One region of the Polycladomyces abyssicola genome, then DNA from elsewhere that is predicted to be linked to it. Evidence: riboswitches for the same ligand, from Rfam matches in the RefSeq annotation. Region 1 holds a riboswitch; the other holds the start of a gene.
The links. A riboswitch is a leader RNA that binds a small molecule or an ion and turns the genes downstream of it on or off. The one in region 1 is predicted to bind thiamine pyrophosphate.

Region 1 (8,112 bases):
TCCTCATCAATTAGACTGAAAAACCCAGTAAAAATGACCGGCGGGAGGAACCTGGATGAGAAATAGCGAAAGCAATGGGATAATACAGAGATGGGACAAGTGTTTCCCTAGGGCGTGTAACTCGTGTGGGAGCAAATGATTTCCCAGGTGAGCGACTGACCAAGCCCAACCGAGCCAAGACCCGGAAAGGGTAGGAATGAAATCGCGGGCAACTCCCTGTAAGCGAAGCGTACTTTGCCCGCGTCCTGCGCTCCGGGTCAGAGCGGCCATGACCCACTTCATTGAGGGCGCAGGTGGAGCGAACTGGGAAAGCATTTGGACACTATTCACCATACACGCTCTAATTACACGTAAAATCGTATAGAGAAATGAGGGAGGAAAGATGAAAGCAATCGTACTTAGAGAATTCGGCGGTCCGGAACAGCTGCGATACGAGGAGGTACCAGATCCGACTCCCGGTCGGGGCGAGGTGGTCGTCCGTCTGAAGGCCGCGGCACTCAATCGCAGGGATTATTTCATTACGATCAACCAATATCCCGGAATTCGACTCCCGGCAATCCCCGGTTCCGATGGGGCGGGGATCGTCGCTGCCGTCGGTGAAGGAGTAGACAACGTCGCCGTCGGCAGCGAAGTGGTGATTAATCCCACCTTGAACTGGGGGGACAACCCGAGGGTTCAGGGGCCGGATTTTCAAATTTTGGGCGTTCCCACTGACGGAACCTATGCACAGCTGGTAAAAGTGCCTGCGGAGAACGTGTATCCGAAACCGGAATACCTCACTTGGGAAGAGGCTGCAGCTCTTCCGCTGGCAGCGCTTACTGCTTACCGGGCGCTCATCACCCGCGGGCGGCTTCAGCCGGGGGAGACGGTTTTCATTCCGGGAATCGGCGGCGGCGTCGCCACCTTTTTGCTCCAAATCGCTGTAGCTGCCGGAGCTCGGGTGTTTGTTTCCTCGCGTAGCGACGAAAAAATCGAACGTGCTCTTCAACTGGGAGCAACCGGCGGGGTGAATGTCAACTCGGAGAAGTGGGTGAAGGAACTGCAAGCGCGCATGGAGGGACAGGCCGATCTGTGCGTAGACAGCGTCGGTGGGGATACCTTTTCCCAACTCATCCGGATTACGAAGCCGGGAGGACGTATCGTCACCTTCGGAGCGACCCGAGGACCGGTCCCCAATCTGGTTATGCCGCTCATCTTCTTGAAGCAACTGGATATCCTCGGCAGCACCATGGGGAACGCTGAGGAGTTCGAACAGATGCTATCATTCTTCCAAAAGCACGAAATCCGGCCGGTGATCGATCGGTCGTTCCCGTTAGAGCAGGCGAGCGAAGCAGTGAAGCGGATGCAAGCGGGAGATCAGTTCGGGAAAATCCTGCTGGAAATTCCCGAGTAAAACCGTCTCCTTCTATTTTGAACTTTAATAGCCCCCTTTATGGGGGCTTTTTTATGAAAAATCTTTTTCTGTATGGATCCTAATTACCAACTAAAAACGACTCTGAATATTGATCAATATCATATAGATCAATCCCGATGAAATCGTTGTAACGATCATCTTTGAAGTGGAAAACAACATGTTCAACAACGGCGTATTGAAGAGTATGGGGAAGATCCGTCATCATGAATCTGAAAAAATAACCCTTGTCATGGTGAAAATGCTTTTCAAAAATATGGTTCCGACCGGCCCATTCCTTAAGACGATCCGAAGTCTTACCACCCAACTCGATTCCAACCAGTCGACCGTTTCGATCAAAATCCAACATCAAATCCGAATTTACTTCAAGCTCAACAGTTTTCACGACACATCCCGGTGTAGGCGGGGTGAAATAGATATATCCCATCCCGGCGTAATCATCATAAGTTACTTGAGCTTTCATTATGCTCACCTTCTTTCTCACCCTTTTAATCTTAGGTAGTACTTCCCATGAGCAAAATGGACAACACAAAAGCGATGATAAAGGTTTTTCTCCTAATATGAACCTCTTTCCCTAAAAAAACAACCCAGCGGCATGTACCACTGGGTTGTGTTCGTTCACTGCATGTAACCGGAGATTTTTTGTGCCACATCAGTGGAGACAGAACCTGTTCCACCGAGGATGTACCCTTTTTGGAATACCCCACGATTCTCGGACAGATAGGTTTCCACTTCCACCGGCAGTTTGGTGGGTGTCGTCAACAAGATCGGCGAACCGGTCAAACCAGCGAGCGGTCCCCCGGACAGGGCGTCCGCGAAGAAGTTCTGATCCCCGCGTGCAAAGACGAGAGAGGAAGCGCTCATGTTGAAATACTTCGCCAGGTTGACACCCACTTCGAAGCGGTTGGCACCACTGATGCGGGTCACCGTACCCTTGGTCTCCAGCTGCGCTTTCACCGTATCAGAAACAGTCGCCGGACCACCCACGATAACGAACTGGTTGATCTCCGGATGATTGTTCAGGAACTGCATAATCGGGTCAGGCACGCTGTTGGTACCCACCAGCAGGATGGGCATTCCTCTTTGTGCCGCAATGCTTGAGGCGGACAGCGCATCGGGAAACGTCAATCCGCTGGCAATGATGGCTGTGTTGGTGGGCGTACCGCTCACCACTTGTTCCGCTACGGAAGCGGAAACGGCAAAACGGTTGGGTCCGTCGATTCGCGTGATCCCGTCAGCAGGGACGCCCAGATTACGCAACTGCGCTTCCACGTTGGTGGATACGGAGCCTGTTCCGCCGAGAATCACCACTTTGGCCGGATGACGACGTTGGATTTCCATCTGTACCGACGTCGGCAAAGAGGTGGTAGACGTCAGCAGGATGGGGGACTTCGACTTGGCGGCAAGCGGTCCGCCAGACAAGGCATCAGTGTACAAATCCCCGCGTGCCAGCAGGATGGTGTCCGAGGAGAAGCCGCGGTTCTCCAACTCCTTGCTAACATTGACCGCCACTTCATAACGGTTGGCACCGTCCAGCCGTTTCAGGTTTGTGTTGATGTTGCTCTCCTGAATGGCCGCCGCCACATCCTGTCGAATTTGTGGCAAATCGTTGTACACGTAATCGCCGGGGCAGTAGGTGCCAGGCGTGTACTTGGAATCCCGGTGACCGGCGATGTTGGGCACATCGTGATCCACCTTCGGAATGTTGGGATCAGTCACTTCGTAATCCCGAACAAAATCCGATTTCCCCGTCGGATCGATATTGTTGATGGAGGCGACGTACGCCAACAATTTCACCAATGCCTGACGCATGTTGGCGGGCAACGGGGTGGATTGATACTCGCCCATGAGGGAGACGGAAAAACCGCCTTTGTTAAACCCATACGTACCCGCACCTACAACGCCGTTGGTCAGCACATCGTTGTCCTGCCCTTTTCGCCCTTCGTAGATCCGCCCGTCACTGCCGATGATGGCGTTATAGGCAATATCGCCCCAGCCTTTGGTCACGGCGTGGTAGTAATAGATGGCACGCACGCGAGCGGCGGGGTCGGGATCATTGTTGGGCGTGTCCGTGTGATGGACGAAAATGTGCGAAACCGAATGGTATTCGCGCGGCCACTTTTCCGTTCCGTCCGCATTGTAGCGCAGGGATTCGTCCGCGCCCCATTCTGCTCGGGAGACAATGTCCGGCTTGTTGGCTGCGGCGTGGACTTTTTCAAACAGGATGTCCCAGAAAGACTTCTTGGACTCCACTTTTTTCCCATCGCGCGAGTTGATGAACGTCACCTGAATGTCCTTAATGCGAGGAACCACGTTTTTGTTCGAATGCATCTGGACCCGGTATTGGAAATATCGTCCGTTGTTGGCGTAGATCAATTGGCTGAATGTTTCGGTCGAGTGGCCAGGCCCCGGTGTCATGTCCGCATCGACTTCGGCCTCCTTCCAAGAAGACCAATGATGACCGTCGGAAGAAAAGCGCACGTCGATTCGGGTGTTGGACTGTGCTTTGATCTTGTTTTTAGCCCGATTTTTCCAGTGGACACCGACATCCGTAAATACAATGGATGAACGGATGACCGGCGAAGTGTAAACCGCGTCCTGACCAGTCTGTTTCGGTGTCAGAACCGTTTGTTTACCTTCCAATTCCATCTTGACGTTTTGGCTTTTTCCCTTGGCGAAGTCACCCCAGATTTGGTGACGAACATTGTCAGCCATCACCTTCACCGCCGGAGGCTTGGCCCAACTGGAGGGATATACAGGTAAGGAAAATGCCACAAAAGCTGCGATTCCGGCCATCAAATACATCAGGAGCCGACTTTTCCGGCGCCGCATGAAATTCCCCCTTCTCCCATTCAGCGATGTTTTATCTTGGAAGAATCAATGACTGGTATCACACCGAGTAGTGTTTGAGCGAATTTTCTGTCTTGTATTAATTGAATCAGATCTATCCGTTCCTGCCGACCTGTATAGCCCGGAAATGCGCTTCTCAGAGTCCCCTCCTCTTCTATTGACATCGCTAGGAATATTTTAAGTTCTAGCTATTTTAAGTCAAGCTATTTTCCTAATCTCATCCAATAGAAAAAGTTGTATTTGAGATGAACGGTTTTTGTTACTGGGACACCCTCAAGGGATGGACAGTGTTTCTACTTGTGTTCGCTTTTCGAGATAAGATGGCTTTTTATCTTTCCATCACCTCCCTCTTATGGACAAAAACGATATGCTTTCGTATAATGAAGCCCGTACCAATCGAATATTCGAGGGGAGCTGGATAATGGCCGGCTGAGAAAGTGTACCGATACACTGACCCTAGGAACCTGATCCGGGTAATTCCGGCGTAGGGAAAGATCGAAAATCGTTCGCTTTCTGTGCATATCAGCGCCTCCGGATCAGGAAGGCGCTTTCTTTTATGGATTGATTTCTTTTTGAAAGGTGGAATCTATCAATGAAACGGATCGGATGGCTTTTGAGCTTGGTTCTCCTGCTGGTCATGGCCACTGCCTGCAGTACGCCGGGGGCCGATTCATCGGGCAAAGGACTGAAAAAAGTGACGCTCGTTCTGGACTGGACCCCGAACACCAACCATACCGGCCTTTATGTGGCGAAAGCAAAAGGTTATTTTAAACAAGAAGGGTTGGATGTGGATATTATTCAACCGGGACAGAGCGGTGCTGAACAAATGGTGGCTTCCGGACGCGCCCAGTTTGGCGTCAGCTACCAAGAAAATGTCACCGAAGCACGTACTCAAGGGATACCCATCGTCTCCATCGCGGCGGTCATCCAACATAACACTTCGGGATTCGCTTCACCTGCAAACAAAAACATCAAGCGCCCCAAGGATTTTGAGGGCAAAACCTATGGCGGTTGGGGTTCCCCGATTGAAAAGCAAATGATCACGTCGCTGATGGAAGGGGATCATGCGGATCCCAACAAGGTAAAAATCATCAACACAGGAAATGCGGATTTCTTTTCCATCGTCAAACGCAATGTGGATTTTGCATGGATTTATTACGGTTGGACGGGCATTGAAGCTGAACTTCGCGGCATGAAGCTGAACATCATTTATCTGACCGATTACTCCAAAGATCTGGATTACTATACTCCGGTGTTGATCACGAGCGAAAAAGAGATCAAGCAGGACCCGCAAACAGTCAAAGCGTTTATGCGCGCCGTGAGCAAAGGATATCAGTATGCCATTGATCACCCGGACGATGCTGCTTCCATTCTTTCCAAAGCGGTTCCTGACCTCGATCCGAAGCTGGTAAAGAAAAGTCAAGAATGGTTGAGCCCGCGTTATCAAGCGGATGCGCCGGTTTGGGGCCATCAAAAACAAGAAGTGTGGGCCAGGTACGCCAACTGGATGAAGGAGCACAAGCTGCTCAAAGGCAACTTTGACCCGAGTAAAGCTTTTACCAATCAGTTCTTGCCCCAAGGAGGAAATTGAGATGGCCAGTACACTCTTGAGCATTCAAATTCTCCCGCATACGCCGGGCGGGGAAAGTGTGTTCCCCTACGTCGACCGGGCAATTGAAATCATTCAAAACGCTGGGGTGCCTTTCCGGGTCGGTCCGCTGGAAACAACCATGGAAGGCGAACTGCCCGAGCTCCTTGCCATCGTGGCCAAAATGAATGAAGAAATGGTGAAGATGGGCTGTCGCAGCATCCTTTCGCACGTGAAAATCTATCACAATGTGGATGGTATCACCATGAAAGAGTTGACGCAAAAATATGATGAAACGGTTTAACTACGGACCATCCATCCTGTTTTTTGCCGTCCTCCTGCTTTTGTGGGAGGCGGCTGTTCGTCTATGGTCCATTGATCCTTGGATGTTGCCGGCCCCTTCCCGCATCTTCACAACCCTGGTCCATGAGTGGACACGCATCCCGGAAAACTTGTTCGCGACCGCATGGATCGCCATCTGCGGCTTGCTCTTGGGTCTGGCCATCGGTTTGATGGCAGCCGTCTTTTTGCACTGGTCCAGTCTTTTGAGGAAATTGATATACCCATTGCTGATCTTATCGCAAAACATCCCATTGATCGCCCTCGCTCCCCTGCTCATTCTTTGGCTGGGTTTTGGGATGGAACCGAAAGTGATGGTCGTGGCCCTGGTCTGCTTTTTTCCGATTACCGTGTCCACCTTGGATGGTTTTCAGCAAACGGACCGGACACTGATCAGGTATATGGAAATGGCGGGAGCTTCGCGCCTGCAACGCTTTTTTAAACTGGAATGGCCGTCCGCGCTTCCCTCCTTTTTTTCCGGATTCAAACTGGCGGCCACCTATAGCGTGATGGGTGCTGTGATTGCGGAATGGCTGGGAGCAAAAGACGGGTTGGGTGTGATGATGCAACTGGCCTCTTCCTCCTTCCGAACGGATCGGGTCTTTGTGGCCATCTTGTTGGTCGCGGGTTTAAGCTTGCTCCTTTTTGCCACAATCTCCCTCATTGAAGTTTGGACCTTACGCTGGCAGACCAGGAAGGGAGGAGATGGCCGTGAAACTTGAGGTGAAAGAACTGGCTTTTGCCTATGACCAACAACTGATCATTGAAAACCTCTCGCTCGGGGTCAAACCGGGGGAATTCGTCTCTTTGATCGGCCCTTCCGGGAGTGGAAAGAGCACGCTTTTTTATCTCATCGGCGGGATCTACAAGCCGAAACGGGGAGAAATTCTGCTCGACGGCAAACCCATTCGCGGAAAAAGAGGGCATATCGCTTACATGCCCCAACAACCCTCCCTGTTTCCCTGGCGCACGATTGAACAAAATGTCCGATTGGCCCAAGAGCTGAATGGCCACCCGGATCCTTCGCATGTGCAGAGTTTGTTGAAAAAGGCGGGGCTTGACCATGTGGCCCACTGTTATCCGCATGAGCTGAGCGGCGGCATGCAACAGCGCGCTGCGTTTATCCGTGCCCTGGCCAGCAAACAGGAGCTCTTGTGCCTGGATGAACCGTTCGGCGCGCTAGACGCTCTTACCCGCACCCACATGCAACAATGGCTCTTAACCGTTTTGGAAACGGAACGGCGAACAGTTCTTTTCATCACCCATAGCATTGAAGAAGCGCTCCTCCTGTCTGATCGTATTTATGTCTTAAGCCGACAGCCGATGCGGGTACTTCGGGAGATCTCAGTGCCATATTCCCGCGGCGACCGTTTCTCCTTGCGCGGGACAGCCGATTGGATGGCGCTGCACCTGGAAATTGAAAACCTTCTCTTGCCAACATAAAAATGCATGCAGCGGGTCCGAATTTCCCGTCGCGGTGGAGCGGAGACAGGAAATTCGGACCCGCAGACTTTATCAAAAACCTAAAACACGGGACACCTCATTCTAGACAAAACATCAAAGGAAAAAAAGGGTTACCCAGGAAAACCCGATCTACTGGGTACACCGGTAGATACTTCCCAACTGGCAAACAGTTGGACGGTTAATCGCCCTGCTCCCCAACCGACAGGGATCATCCATAACGCCCCCCAACCGCCGAAAGAAGGAATGCCAACCGCTACGGACAGCGGGAGGAACCCAAGTAGATGCAGCACGGAAAAGGCGATGATGAACCCGCTTTTCGGAATGCTCCCCTCTGGAAACCACACACGAAAAAGCGCATGGGAACACCACCCACGCCAATAGGAACGGACCCATAACCCCAACAATAAGGAAAACAGCAACCATAACCCCCATCGCAACCAAAACGGGGAAACGACGACCG
Region 2 (8,112 bases), 840 kb from region 1:
TATACCCGTCCCAGCTTCGTTATCCTGCAATCCGAGTCGGCTCGGCCGGGAATGGTCTATCTTCACCGATCCATGAACAAAAACTCTCTTTTTTGCTGCATGCCCACATTCAACACCAATCCCACCGCCACCATCTGGGTCAGTAATGAGCTGCCGCCGTAACTGATGAATGGAAGGGGCAAACCGGTAACCGGCAATAAACCGATGGTCATGCCGATATTTTGAAACACCTGAAAGACCAGCATCCCGACGATCCCAGCGATGATGCAGGGACCAAAACGGTCCTCACAACGGAGAGCGATGCGGAGCATCCGGTAAACGACAAAGATAAAGATGCACAATAGGATACTGGCGCCGATAAAACCGAATTCCTCGGCAAACACGGCAAAGATGAAGTCGTTGTGCGGTTCGGGAATCCATTTTCCCTGCGCCTGCGTTCCGTTATGAAATCCTTTCCCGGACAATTGACCGGAACCGACGGCAATCATCGATTGGGTCAATTGATACCCCGCTCCGGTCGGATCGGATGCCGGGTCCAAAAAGGTTTGGATGCGTTCAATCTGGTGCGGTTTCAGTATGACGTGGATCAACGGACTTTTCGTAACGTACAATCCCAATACCGTGCCGACAACGATGACCACGATTACCACACCAGTGAGAATCCATCGCCAATCCAGACCGCCCACCAGCAGCATGCTGCCCAAAATCCCCACAAGGACCAATGCGGTTCCGAGATCGGGCTGTTTCAGGATAATCAAAAAGGGCACAGCAAACAACAAACCGATTTTGCCCAGCGTTTTGTAATCGCGCAGGGGGAGTCGCTTCACTTCCGCCAAATGTTTGGCTATGGTGAGAATCAAAATGATCTTCATGAGCTCCGACGGTTGGAATTGAAACGAACCGATGCGAATCCATTCTTGTGCTCCCTTAACCTTGACGCCCAAGCCGGGGACCCAGACCAACATCAACAGGATCAATCCTAAAACATACAACACGTACACAAATCTGCCCTGCGCCAAACTGCGGTAATCAAACAGGAGAACGGCCGTCATGAGCAGAATACCCAGTACATACCACCCGATTTGTTTGCTCACATAAGAGGAGTCTGACGTGTAGGTGGCACTGGATATGGAGAGAATGCTAATGACGGCCAAAAGCAGGACCAATACGATGAGCGGGTAGTCCAGTGATATGAGAGATCGCTTCCATTTGTGCGTCATCTGCTCACACCTGCTTTTTCATATGATTCTTCTGCATGTCCATGCTAACATAGGATGTGAGTACTTTTAAATACATAACATCGAGGGGATTTGCCATGAGACGAGGGAAACCTGATTTTTGGCTGATCCTGATCGCGTTCATCCTAATGGGATTCGGCTTGGTCATGGTATTCAGCGCAAGCTACTATAAAGGATTAACCGATTATGGTGACAGTTACTATTTTTTTAAACGGCAGTTAATATGGGCAGCAGCCGGATTATTTCTCTTTTTTGTGGCGGCCAACATACCCTACACCATTTATCGACGATTTGTCGGTACGATTTTGTTGATCAGCATCCTGCTCCTGATCGCCGTGCTCATTCCCGGCGTCGGTGTCGAGGTGAAGGGAGCTCGTCGCTGGATCGAACTGGGGCCGATGAGCTTCCAACCGTCGGAGCTGGTCAAATTAAGCGCGTTGATTTATACGGCATCCATTATGACCAAGAAACAACCGGTCATGGACAGTTTCAAACGAGCTGTATTACCACCTTTGATCGTGTTGGGTCTGCTCTGCTCTCTGATCGTGATCGAACCGCACTACAGTACCACCATCATCATCCTATCCTCCTGCATGGTGGTCATCTTTTGTGCGGGATTGCGATTCCGCCACTTTTTGTTACTCTTATCGACCGGGATACCGGTCCTCATGTGGGTGATGATCATGGAGCCGTACCGAATCAAGCGGCTCACCACCCTGTTCAACCCGTGGAAAAATCCTACCGCGGACGGCTATCAGATCATTCAGTCCCTGTATGCGATCGGCCCCGGCGGATTATCTGGCTCCGGATTGGGCAACAGCATCCAAAAGATGGCCTACCTTCCGGAAGCGCACACCGATTTCATCTTCGCCATCGTGGCGGAAGAGCTAGGCTTCATCGGTGGAACGCTGCTGATCGCCCTCTTTATCGCGCTCATTTTGCGCGGGATTCGCATTTCCCTGCGGGCACCCGACCAGTTCGGCATGCTGCTCGGAATCGGCATTACCTCCCTCATCGGAATCGAAGCCTTGTCCAATCTCGGTGTCGTGACCGCGATGCTCCCGGTTACCGGTGTACCGTTGCCGTTCATCAGCTATGGCGGTTCCTCGTTAATGCTGAGCATGGCCTCTTTGGGCATCCTGCTCAACATCTCCCGTTACACCAACATACCGGCCAAACAGAAAAAATCCCGAGGACCTGTTTCCGTTTCTGGGAGTTAAAAACGCGAATCAGGAGACTTTCCGAACCTGAACAGGGCTGTTCCAGCGGGAACAGCCCTGCAGACTTTGTCAACCACTCGGCCGTTCCCCTCGAGAACAGCCTTGATTGTCAACCATATCATACCATATCATATCTTGCTCATGCAGTCACCATGCCCTCCATCGGACTGCTTGCACTGGCATAACGTTTTTTGGGGATACGCCCCGCTTCGAAGCCCAGACGCCCCGCCTCAACCGCCAACCGCATCGCACGGGCCATTTTTACCGGATCTTCTGCCCCGGCCACTGCAGTATTGAGCAACACCCCGTCTACGCCCAATTCCATTGCTTGCACCACATCAGCCGGAGAACCGATGCCCGCATCGACGATTACCGGCACTTGGGATTGCTCGATAATCCAACTGAGGTTGTACGGATTGAGCAGACCCAGTCCCGTTCCGATCGGTGACCCGCCCGGCATGATCGCATGGGCTCCGGCTTCTTCCAATTTTTTGGCTATCACTGGATCATCGTTCGTATAGGGAAGCACGGTGAAACCTTCTTCCACCAAGATCTTGGTCGCCTCCAGCGTCGCCACCGGATCGGGCAGCAGTGTTTTCGGATCGGCGATAATTTCCACCTTGATCATATCGCACAGTTTGGATGCGCGAGCGAGTCGGGCAATCCGTACCGCTTCCTCTGCGGTAGTAGCGCCCGCCGTATTGGGCAACAGGGTATACTTGCTCAAATCCAGGTTTTCCAAAAAGTTGGGCTGGTTGGGATCACTGATGTTCAATCGACGAACCGCAAACGTCAACACTTCCGCTCCGGATGCTTCCACCGCTTCCCGTTGAACGTCCAAGGAAGAAAATTTCCCCGTTCCAAGAAACAATCGAGATTGAAACGTATACTTGCCTATGGTCAGCATACTTTTAGCCTCCTCCCACAAAATGGACAATCTCCAACGCATCACCTTCTCGCAAAACCGCCGATGCATGGTCTTCCTTCTCCAACACGCGCCGATTGTGTTCCACAACCACAATCCGCCGTTCCAACTGTAGGTGTTGAATCAACCGCTCAACCGTGTCCACCTCCGCGGGCAAGTCATAGGGCTGTCCATTTAACTGAATACGCACTCCCGAATCACCTCCTCGCCGTTGATTCCAAGAGACGATCCGGCGAAAACGGCGCCAGTTCCGGCACCGCCGTGCCGGAGATCAACTCCGCCATCAGCGCACCTGTGATCGGACTCAGTAATATCCCGTTGCGGAAATGGCCGGATGCAACGTACAGGCCACGAACCGCCTCCAACCGGCCCATTAACGGCAACCCGTCCCCGGAACCGGGACGAACGCTCGACCAGTACGACAATACATCGGCTTCAGCCAATGAAGGGACCAGTCGGGTCGCTTCATGAGCCAACCGGTGAATCGCTCCCAGCGAAACACCCGGGGAAAAATCATGCTCCTTCTCCGTCGCGCCTACGACAATGCGGCCGTCCGCTTTGGGCACCAGGTAACACCCGTGAGCAAACAGTGTCTTTCGATGCGGCAGGCGGTTCGGACGAAGAGCGAGCGATTCTCCTTTCACCGGAAATACCGGCAAGTTGAGCCCCAGTCGTCGTGCCAACACACCGCTCCACGCCCCGGCGGCCAACACCACGGCACCTGCGCGGAAAGTCCCAACCACAGTTTCTACACCCGTCACTTGGTCACCGTCGGTGAGAAAACCCGTCACTTCACATCCTTCCAGTAACCGCACACCCAATGCCTGTGCGGCCCGAGCGAACGCCAACGTCAGCCTGGGAGCCGACACCTGGGCATCATCCGGCAAAAATAGCGCGCCTGTGATATCAGCTCTCACTTCGGGTTCGTCCTCGCGAACCGAACGAGTCTCCCACCATTCCGCCCGACCGCCCAATTCCCGCTGCCAACGCGCACGGTCACGCAATTCTTCCGCTTCTGTCCGATCCCATGCCACCCGCAATAACCCTGCGGTGTTCAGCTCGATGTCCAAACCGGTTCGTTCATACAATTCACGCCCCAATTCAGGGAACATCGCCCGGCTGCGGAAGCAAAGGTCGCTCATGGGGCCCGGAAAAGCCATTTCCACCTGTGCACCCAGCATTCCAGCCGCTGCGGATGAAGCGTGGGCGCCTATGCGGTCCCGCTCCAGGACCACGACGTCAGCCCCCTTTTTTGCCAGGTAATAGGCGATCGAACAGCCGATCACACCGCCACCGATGACAATTACGTCCTGTGTTTGCACAGTTTGCTCCTTCCTTTCGCATCGGGAATTTACTCGTTGGTGTCTTTGAAGCGCCGGGCGATTTCCCGCAATTTGCGTGCTTGCTCATCCGGCCGGGGATGATCCATTACCGCCGAAATCACGGCAATACCGGCACATCCCGTTTCCGCTACCTCGGCCATATTTTCGACGGTAATCCCACCCACTGCGATAACTGGAATGCGCACCGCGCGGACGATGCGGGCCAATTCGGCACATCCCCGCGGAGGAATGCCCGATTTGGACGCCGTGTGAAATACATGGCCGAATAATATGTAATCCGCCCCCATCTGTTCGGATCGAAGTGCTTCTTCCAGCGAATGTACCGAACGGCCCACACACAAGCCGCTTGCCAACGGTTTGACCTCCGGCAGCGGCAATCCCTTTTCCGGCAGATGTACCCCTCCACATCCCAGAGAAAGGGCGATATCCATCCGATCGTTCACCACCAGCTGGTCACGTGTGAGCCATCCCTCTTCCAACAGACGTTTGCCCCAGCTCCATATCTCTCGTGCCGGCCTGTTTTTCAATCGCAGATGAAAGCGGTCAATATACGGCCCCGCCTGCCTCGCCACCTGATGAATTTGCTCCCAGGTATGCCGCTGGTCCGTGATCACATGCACTTCCATCGGAATGTCACTTCCTCTGACCATAAAAAAACCGGTATCCATGGGGATACCGGTTGGATGCACGTAAACCTCTCCTGAACATCAACCTTCCCCCACTTCCTTTCGCTGGCATTACCCAGGTCAAGTTCAAAGGGTTAAGGCTCGCGCCTTTCTCAGCACCCATGGTGCACCCCTAGTGGTGGAAATGCAACGTATCACATTTTTCTCTATTCTAACAATCCCGATTACCCGACGTCAACTGTCGATCGGTGACGCTGGACGACGTTAAACCGCTTTTACCTGAATGATCGCCGTATCTATGATATCCCGGTCGTTGATCGGAGACACAATTTGATGGACAGAAGCGTCTCCGATGTAAAAGTTGGTCACATTCGCTTTGATGATGCTTCTGTTGTGGGCGAGGAAGTTCAAACCATGGGAAACATTAACCTTGCCCACGTTGGAAATCTCGTTGACGGACAGTGCCCCGATCACCATGGGTGAAATCACGGCATTCCCTCCTTTGCTCAAACCCCTTTGACTTGAAAAATGGGGGTATCCACCACATCGGAGTCCAATAACGGTCCGAATACGACGGACACCGTCAAATCACCCGCGTTGCTGTTGGCCTCGTTGGTTTTCGAGAAGCTCTCCTGATTGACCAAAAAGTTGACCGGCGCCACATTCAGTTGACCTGTGGTGGAGACGGTGTTGATTTTAAGCACGAACGGCATGCGTCTTCCTCCTTATTGTTTCTTACTTGCGCTGTCCCCATAAACAATCCTTCAAATCCTCGTCCATGATTGCCGCCCACTCTTCCAACCATCCGTGATCCCCATAACCAAGATGAGCAATGTTTTCCTTGATAAAGCTGAATGGCGCCCATTCTACCGTCAAGGGTGCCATATGAACGTTGGCATCGTTTGTCACAGTGTTTACCTTGATTCCGCCAATCGAGATGGGCATCGAACTTCCTCCTTGTCTGACCTAGGGCGTGTCTCATCCCTATCGCGTGCATCACTTTCCGAATCGATGCACGGTCGGATTCCTTGTGGTATGACCCATTCCCTTAGACCTGTTGAATGAGAACAGGGTGATCATTCACGTCCGGATCGACGATCGGGTTGACCGTGCGGATCACCGCGTGGTCACCGGTCGTCGAGGTTCCCACGTTGTTCTTTTGCAAACTGAACGGATAATAAGTCAAATGCGTTCCCACCGTGATGGATGAGGTCGTCGTCACGGCATTTACCTTTAATACCCCTAGCTTGATAATCAATGGGAACTCCTCCTCATCTCAGCCATCGCCTATATTACAGTATGATAGGCGTCCCATTTCGAAACATGGGCATACCAAAATGGGCATTTGCCCATACCCAATAAAAAAAGCCCACCTTCCGGGTTGTTCCGGAAAAGTGGAGACGATTGCGAAGGGGATTCAGGAAGAAGCAGGCACACGCACCTTGACATCGCCGTATATGTAAACCTGACAGGCCAGGCGCATACCGGACACTGTTTCCTCGTCCCCCAGCCGATATCTTTCCAACTCCCCAATTGCATTGAGATGGTCTTCCCCATCCTCCACCTTTACTCGGCAGGTACCACATCTGCCCGTCGTACAGTAAAAAGGAACGGGAACGGATCGCAAGGTGGCCTCCAACAGCAAATTGGCCCCTTCCTCCACTTCAAATTGATGCGTGTCCCCACCTTCTTCCACAATCACTTTGGGCATGGTCGCTTCTATCCCCCGTTCCTATCATGATCCATCACTTTGTGTCGGAATCCACCCGACTCTGCCAAATCGCCCAACCGATCCAGACCAATACGAGGGGAACCACGATCCACAATAAATCCATACCATAGCGATGCAATAGATGGAGCGCGTTTTCCCAATTAGCACCTACCTGATAACCCAAACCGATAAACGTAAGGCACCAAAACAACCCGCCGGTATAGGCGAACAGGCCGAACCTGGTCCATGGGAGGTTGGAGATCCCTGCCAAATAAGCCGTCACATGGCGCACACCGGGAATGAAGTAACCGAAGAACAACACCCAATTGCCGTATTTACGAAACAAAAACTGCGTAATGCGCAATCGACGTCGTGTGATGAAAAACTTTGGTCCATACTTTTTCAAAAACGGATACCCCAATCGCCAGCCCAACAAATAGCTGACAGTAATCCCACACAAGGAACCGATCAGCGCACTGGCAAACGCCAAATATAGATTGAGCCGGCCGACGGAAGAAAGGTATCCGACAAACGTCATCATGATCTCATCTGGCAACGGCAATCCGACGATGCCGAATACCAGAAACAGGAAAATACCGATATATCCGTACTCCAATAACCATTCCATCAACGTTTGTTCCATGTTTCAACCCCGTTTGAAAACCGTTCGCGGCATTCGCGTCAAATAATAGGATACCATACTTTCTTTTGATTCCAAAGCAATGTGATGTTAACAGTCTGTAGTGAATTCATCGACCTCAGGCAGCAGTGAGTGATAATCACCGAATGAGACCGTTTCCCGAATATGATCCGCCAAATCGTACTCCACTGTTTCTTCTTTGAAGCACTCGTCCGTGCCCAAACGATGATGTAACCTGTTGCATGTTCCGATAGAACGATTGAATCCGTATTCCTTCCACCCTTTTCCATTCTATAACTGACTCCAGAAACAGAAAGTCATCGCCCATCGCATCCATGATGGTATAAAAATCCATACGCTCCGCTTGCCGATTTTTGTCCAAATAAATGAGGCCGTAGCTGAAGGAATT

Region 2: linked by a shared signal. The riboswitch ahead of KI215_RS10690 (thiamine phosphate synthase) and the one ahead of KI215_RS14680 (ABC transporter substrate-binding protein) in region 1 are both predicted to bind thiamine pyrophosphate.

What each region holds. Positions count from the first base shown of each region.
Region 1 covers NZ_AP024601.1:2,949,501-2,957,612, forward strand. Annotated here, with positions in the region: gene KI215_RS14660 (ATP-binding protein) at 1-19, shown strand, start outside; gene KI215_RS14665 (zinc-binding dehydrogenase) at 383-1,393, shown strand; gene KI215_RS14670 (DUF2283 domain-containing protein) at 1,473-1,874, opposite strand; gene KI215_RS14675 (cell wall-binding repeat-containing protein) at 2,030-4,243, opposite strand; TPP riboswitch at 4,659-4,769, shown strand; gene KI215_RS14680 (ABC transporter substrate-binding protein) at 4,854-5,852, shown strand; gene KI215_RS14685 (thiamine-binding protein) at 5,854-6,153, shown strand; gene KI215_RS14690 (ABC transporter permease) at 6,137-6,910, shown strand; gene KI215_RS14695 (ABC transporter ATP-binding protein) at 6,894-7,631, shown strand; gene KI215_RS14700 (ABC transporter permease) at 7,763-8,112, opposite strand, start outside.
Region 2 covers NZ_AP024601.1:2,113,448-2,121,559, forward strand. Annotated here, with positions in the region: gene rodA (rod shape-determining protein RodA) at 63-1,220, opposite strand; gene ftsW (putative lipid II flippase FtsW) at 1,316-2,458, shown strand; gene KI215_RS10675 (thiazole synthase) at 2,598-3,365, opposite strand; gene thiS (sulfur carrier protein ThiS) at 3,370-3,573, opposite strand; gene thiO (glycine oxidase ThiO) at 3,581-4,705, opposite strand; gene KI215_RS10690 (thiamine phosphate synthase) at 4,735-5,415, opposite strand; TPP riboswitch at 5,433-5,536, opposite strand; gene KI215_RS10695 (hypothetical protein) at 5,617-5,841, opposite strand; gene KI215_RS10700 (hypothetical protein) at 5,859-6,065, opposite strand; gene KI215_RS10705 (hypothetical protein) at 6,088-6,297, opposite strand; gene KI215_RS10710 (spore germination protein) at 6,401-6,610, opposite strand; gene KI215_RS10715 (2Fe-2S iron-sulfur cluster-binding protein) at 6,770-7,063, opposite strand; gene KI215_RS10720 (DedA family protein) at 7,098-7,706, opposite strand; gene KI215_RS10725 (hypothetical protein) at 7,995-8,112, opposite strand, start outside.